2 regions of the Tepidibacillus fermentans genome follow, and region 1 is predicted to be linked to the other one. Evidence: a T-box and tRNA genes for the amino acid it is inferred to sense, from the RefSeq annotation. Region 1 holds a T-box; the other holds one or more tRNA genes.
The links. The T-box of region 1 lies ahead of serS (serine--tRNA ligase). A T-box ahead of a tRNA ligase gene usually reads a tRNA of that ligase, here a tRNA-Ser.
Positions count from the first base shown of each region.

Region 2: it has a tRNA-Ser gene. The T-box ahead of serS (serine--tRNA ligase) is inferred to sense a tRNA for this amino acid. The anticodon was not compared.

Region 1 is NZ_SMAB01000030.1:4,619-8,038, forward strand. It holds gene pdxS (pyridoxal 5'-phosphate synthase lyase subunit PdxS) at 1-592, shown strand, start outside; gene pdxT (pyridoxal 5'-phosphate synthase glutaminase subunit PdxT) at 608-1,183, shown strand; T-box leader at 1,247-1,460, shown strand; gene serS (serine--tRNA ligase) at 1,503-2,783, shown strand; tRNA gene EDD72_RS12030 (tRNA-Ser) at 2,918-3,007, shown strand; tRNA gene EDD72_RS12035 (tRNA-Arg) at 3,051-3,127, shown strand.
Region 2 is NZ_SMAB01000002.1:138,716-142,135, forward strand. It holds gene EDD72_RS02070 (lactate permease LctP family transporter) at 1-1,425, shown strand, start outside; tRNA gene EDD72_RS02075 (tRNA-Asn) at 1,538-1,613, shown strand; tRNA gene EDD72_RS02080 (tRNA-Ser) at 1,658-1,748, shown strand; gene EDD72_RS02085 (hypothetical protein) at 1,891-2,187, shown strand; gene EDD72_RS02090 (genetic competence negative regulator) at 2,667-3,257, shown strand.

The DNA of each region.
Region 1 (3,420 bases):
AGACTATATCGATGAAAGTGAAGTACTCACTCCTGCTGATGAAATTTATCATATAGATAAGAAAGAATTTACTGTTCCATTTGTTAATGGTGCTAGAGATCTTGGTGAAGCTCTACGCCGTATTGGTGAAGGTTCTTCAATGATTCGGACAAAAGGAGAACCTGGAACGGGAAATGTTGTCGAAGCTGTTCGGCATATGCGTACGATGATGAGTCAAATTCGTAAGGTTCAGTCGATGTCTAAGGATGAATTGATGACAGAGGCCAAAAATCTAGGTGCACCTTATGAATTGTTAGTTTATGTACATGAGAATGGTCGATTACCCGTTGTGAACTTTGCAGCTGGAGGTATTTCTACTCCTGCAGATGCAGCATTAATGATGCATTTAGGAGCAGATGGGGTATTCGTAGGATCAGGGATTTTTAAATCAGAGAATCCTGAAAAATTTGCAAGAGCGATTGTAGAAGCAACAACACACTATACGGATTATGCATTGATTGCCGAACTTTCCAAAGGGTTAGGAAATCCAATGAAAGGAATTGAGCTTTCTACTTTATTAGAAAATGAACGTATGGCAGTAAGAGGTTGGTAAAAGAAGGTGTAATGGATGAAGATAGGCGTTCTTGCTTTACAAGGTGCAGTCGCTGAACATATGCGAATGATTGAAATGATTGGTGAAGAAACAGTCGCCGTAAAAAAGGTAGAGCAGTTAGAGGAATTAGATGGGATTATTATTCCTGGTGGGGAGAGTACTACCATCGGTAAACTAATGAAAAAGTATGGGTTTGACTCTGCCTTAGTTGAATTTTCTAATCAAAAGAAGCCGATATTCGGAACTTGTGCAGGACTGATTATCTTGGCAAAAGAAATTAATGGGACTTCAGATACGCATTTGGCTTTGATGGATATCAAAGTGGAAAGAAATGCGTTTGGTCGACAGAGAGAAAGTTTTGAGACGAACCTTGCGATTAAAGGTGTTGCTGAAGATTTTCGGGCTGTATTTATTCGTGCACCTTATATTATGGAAGTTAAGAATGATACAGAGATCCTTTCTATCTTTGATGATAAAATTGTAGCAGCTAGACAAGGGCATTTATTAGGATCTGCTTTTCATCCTGAATTAACTCTTGATCCAAGACTTCACCAATATTTTGTTGAGATGATCAAAGAGTATCGGAGGTAGGTGTATCCCTATCCTCTTGTATATTTTTGTTCAATATAGTACATGATGAATGATATAAAAATTGTGAATGCAATGAGGAGAACTAGTACACAGGTTTGATTGTTAAGAGAGTCGATGGATGGTGGAAATCGATCAATCAATCTGTTGGAATCCGTCTCTGAGTGGCTTTCTGAAATGATAGTAAGGGGGCCCGGTTAACAGCCGTTATCTAGATGAGTGGTCTTTTTAAAAAAAGACAACTAGGGTGGCAACGCGGAGTATAAGCACCGTCCCTATCTAGGGATTGGTGTTTTTTTATTATTTTTCTGGAGGGTATTTTATGTTGGATGTTAAATTATTACGTAATGACTTTGATCGAGTGAAAAAAGCATTGGAAAATCGTAATGCTAAAATGAGTGAAATTGATACTTTTACTAATCTTGATACGAAAAGACGTAGTCTTTTACAAGAAGTTGAACAATTGAAGAATCGGAGAAATACGGTTTCTCAAGAAGTAGCAAAGTTAAAAAAGGCTAGGGAAAATGCAGATGCTCTAATCCAAGAGATGAGGCAAGTGGGTGATCAGATAAAGGTATTGGATGACCAAATACGTGAGCTTGATCAAACGATTCAGGACATGCTTTTACAAATTCCAAATATTCCTCATGAAAGTGTTCCTATTGGTAGATCAGAGGAAGATAATGTTCCGATTCGTTATTGGGGAGAGAAGCCTACGTTTCATTTTGAGACAAAACCACACTATGAGATCGCAGAAAATCTTGAAATCCTAGATTTTGAAACGGCATCAAAAGTATCTGGTTCTCGATTTGTCTTTTATAAAGGATTAGGTGCAAGATTAGAGAGGGCATTAATTAATTTCATGTTAGATTTACATGTAGACCAACATGGATACAAAGAAATATTACCCCCATATATTGTAAACCGAGCAAGCATGACAGGTACAGGTCAACTACCTAAGTTTGAAGAAGATGCTTTTAAATTAGTAGATACGGATTACTTTTTGATCCCGACTGCTGAGGTACCAGTTACCAATATGCATCGCAATGAAATCCTTGATGATCAGGACCTTCCTAAGTATTATACAGCATTTAGTGCTTGCTTCCGTTCTGAAGCTGGGGCAGCTGGTAGAGATACGAGGGGATTAATCCGTCAACATCAGTTCAACAAGGTGGAGCTGGTTAAGTTTGTACGTCCTGAAAATTCTTATCAAGAATTAGAGAAACTTGTTGCTGATGCTGAAAAGGTATTACAACTGTTGAAACTTCCTTATCGAGTTGTAAATCTTTGTACGGGAGACTTAGGATTTTCTTCAGCGAAGACATATGATTTAGAAGTTTGGTTACCAAGTTATCATACGTATCGAGAAATCTCTTCCGTAAGTAATTTTGAAGATTTTCAAGCGAGAAGAGCGAATATTCGTTTCCGGCGGGATAAAAACGCAAAGCCAGAGTTTGTGCATACGTTAAATGGTTCAGGATTAGCAGTTGGTCGTACAGTTGCAGCAATCTTAGAAAATTACCAACAAGAGGATGGAAGTGTGATCATTCCTGAAGTTTTAAGACCTTATATGGGTGGAAGAGATAAAATCACCAAAGAATAAGCTAAAAAGAAGAAAAAAGGATAGCTATAGATCGAAACTATAGTTATCCTTTATTTACCTTAAAAAAAATCATAAAAATCCTTGAAACAACCATGAATGATGTGTTAATATATTATTCGTTGACAGCTTCATATGGAGAGGTGGTCGAGCGGTTTAAGGCACTGGTCTTGAAAACCAGCGTACGTGTGAGCGTACCGTGGGTTCGAATCCCACCCTCTCCGCCATAGAATATAGCCTAAAGGCTTTTTTTTGTATCAAAATCAATATGTGCCCGTAGCTCAGCAGGATAGAGCAACAGTTTCCTAAACTGCAGGTCGGAGGTTCGAATCCTCTCGGGCACGCCATCGTAGATATTAGTTAAATTTAGATAACTAGACTACATCTTTGTGAAGGCTTCGATTGAAGCTTTTTTTTATTAGACAAAAATAAATTTTGGGAAACAAATACAAAAAAAAGAGGGAAAAGTGGGTCTAGGAACACTTTTTCCCAAAGGATGGAGTAAGTATATGTGAAGGTAAGGCGGTTTGATAAAGAGTAACGAACAAATGTGAAAGATGAATCATCATCTTTAATTACATGATAAATAGAATCAAAAATGAAGGCAATATTTATGTTCATTCGTTCACAAAGTGTTCAA
Region 2 (3,420 bases), on a different contig from region 1:
GGGTATGGAGCATTATATGGTATTTGGCCAATCAGTTGGATTATTGTTACTGCCGTATTTTTGTATAAAATCACAGTAAAAACAGGACAATTTGATATTATTCGTTCATCTGTAGTTACAATTACAGAGGATAGACGTTTACAGGCATTATTGATTGCGTTTTCATTTGGTGCTTTTCTTGAGGGAGCAGCTGGTTATGGAACACCAGTTGCTATCTCAGCAGCGTTATTAGTTGGACTAGGATTTGAACCGTTATACGCTGCTGGTTTAGCGTTAATTGCAAATACGGCACCTGTAGCCTTTGGAGCGATTGGTATCCCAGTTATTGTTGCAGGAAATACAACAGGTATTGACCCTTTTTTGATTAGTCAAATGGTTGGCCGTCAGTTACCATTCTTATCATTCTTCGTTCCATTCTGGTTAGTCTTTATAATGTCAGGGTGGAAAGGTACAAAAGAGGTTATGCCAGCAATTCTTGTATCTGGTGGATCCTTTGCTATTGCACAGTATTTCACATCGAATTTTATCGGGCCAGAGCTTCCTGATATTACTTCCGCTTTATTCAGTTTAGTGGCTACAGCTTTGTTTTTAAAGGTTTGGAAACCAAAAACTATTTTCCGATTTAAAAATGAAACTGTTAAGTCAAATAGTCAAAATCATCAAACATATACTACTGGACAAATTATTAAGGCATGGTCTCCATTCATCTTATTAACAGCTTTTATTATCATCTGGGGTATTCCATCGATAAAAAATATTCTAGGTCAAACCACTATTAAATTCCATATTCCTGGATTAGATAAAGCAGTGATGCAAACGGCGCCTATCGTGACCAAAGCAACACCTTACGCAGCAGTGTTCAAATTTGATTGGCTTGCAGCAGCTGGTACCGCAATCTTATTAGCAGCTTTTATAAGCAAGTTTATCGTTGGAATGAGCATGAGAGATTGGTTAAATACATTTGCTGAGACACTTAATGAATTGAAGTTTCCGATCATTACGATTTCTTCTGTTTTAGGTCTTGCATATATTTATAACTATGCAGGTATGAGCGGAACACTGGGATTAGCATTGGCAAAAACAGGACACTTATTCCCATTCTTTGCACCAATTCTTGGTTGGTTAGGAGTATTTTTAACAGGTAGTGATACTTCTGCAAATGCATTATTTGGTAATTTACAAAAAATCACTGCTAATCAAATTGGCGTAAATCCGGTTCTAACCGTTGCAGCGAACTCAAGTGGTGGAGTAACAGGTAAAATGATTTCACCACAATCGATTGCTGTAGCAACCGCTTCTACTGGTTTAGTCGGAAAAGAAGGAGACCTTTTCCGTTTTACTTTTAAACATAGTATTATGTTTGTAATCATCATCAGTATTATGACCTATGTTCAAGCGTATTTTTTATCTTGGATGATTCCTTAAGAAAACGAGAAAAAAATATCCCTAATGCGAAAGCCATTAGGGATATTTTTCTTTAATTTTTCTAAAAAACTTGATTTTTTCTTTTGCTCTGATTAAAATATATAATGTACGTTCCTCGTTAGCTCAGTCGGTAGAGCACTCGGCTGTTAACCGAGTTGTCGCAGGTTCGAGTCCTGCACGAGGAGCCATTTTTTTGTCTTAAATTCCAATTTTAGTCGTTTAAAATCGGTTTGGAGAGATACTCAAGAGGCTGAAGAGGACGGTTTGCTAAACCGTTAGTGGGTGAATGCCCAGCGAGGGTTCGAATCCCTCTCTCTCCGCCATAACAGAACTCGAATATTCAGATGTCGGAAGTTAAATGGCTTTATCGTAACATACCAGAATTGGTATGTTTTTTCTGTATATCAGTCTTCCCCTAGGTAAAATCTATAATTGATGACATTTCTATTTAGGAGTTGACGCAAGATGATGTTCAATCGACATAAAAATCATAATCGTTCCTTCTTTTGGGGAATGGTTGCTGGATTAGTTGGCGGAATTTGGGTTTCAAATAAATGGATGCATAAAGATAATCAGCATCATGAACAAAATTCTGCTCAATCATTGACGAATCAAAGCCATAAAACTTCCCAACATCAACAAAATTTTAAATTTCATCATTTAAATGACTTGGAAAATAAACAAAAAGAAGCACTATTTGATGCTTTTCTACATGGATCAAAAGAAGAACTAGAATCAAAAGCCAAAGAATTTCAATCATAATTCAAAAAATCATAATTCAAAAATAAGAAATAAAAGTGTATCCGTATATTGGGTACACTTTTATTGTTTTTTTAACTAGATATTGGGTTTTTTATATTCCCAAAAATGCCTTGTATGTTCTAACGATACTCCTAACCTTATGGCTTTCATTAAATAAACGGTCGGTAGGAAAGCTCGCTCGTTCAAGCACCCATAAGGACAAGTCACGCTATGTAACTTAAGTTGCAAGTCGTGCTATGTCGTAGCTTATAGAACATACAAACCAGTGATATTTATAAAAAGTGTAAGTTTACAAATTTGAAACAAATAAAAAAAGCTTGCCGTTAATAATATGATATAAAAGTAACATATACGTTTTCATTTGAAACAATTACTGCTATAATAATTTTTATACTCTCTAAATTTTATTAAGGTTTAACGAAATTTTCTTTTTCAACATATTCTGTATTACAGTTTTAAAAAGAAGGGGGGACCCTTATATGCGTGTTGAGAGATTAGGTCAAGATAAAATTAAAATATTCCTAACTTTTGATGATTTAAGTGATCGGGGTATAAAAAAAGAAGACCTATGGAATGATGTACCAAAAGTTCATGATTTATTTAATGAAATTATGGATCAAGCATACCAGGAATTAGGATTCGAGTTATCTGGTCCTGTTGCTGTTGAAATATTTGCAATTCCTGCCCAAGGCATGGTGGTTATAGTTTCAAGGGGAAAACAAAGAATATGGAATGAAGAAGAGTTAGATGATGATTTATTTGCTTTAGAAGTAACTTTAGAAGAAAGTGATTCGATTATTTTTGCTTTTAAAGATTTTGAGGATGTGCTAAGTGCAGCCAAAACGATTAATCCATATCTGATGTATGGGGGAACACTTTACCATTATAAAGAACATTATATTCTAATCATTGACCCGATTGATGTTCGCGATAATGGGGTCGAAACCTTTATCGCGCTACTATCTGAATTTGGTGAGGTTTCACCAATTTCGAAAGCGGTCCTAGAAGAATACGGAACTGTAATTATAGAAGAAGATGCTGTAAAGGTTTTAGTTTCCCACTTTTCTTAATAAAAATAGTCGGTTCACGTCGAACCGATTTTTTCTTACCGCATAGGAAAGTTTAACCTCATTAAAGTAATAAATAGAAGTTAAACTTGAACTATCGGCATTATTAGAGCAACTTTAACTTCAGTTATTAATTTCTCTTATCTATTAGCATTAACTTCTAGCA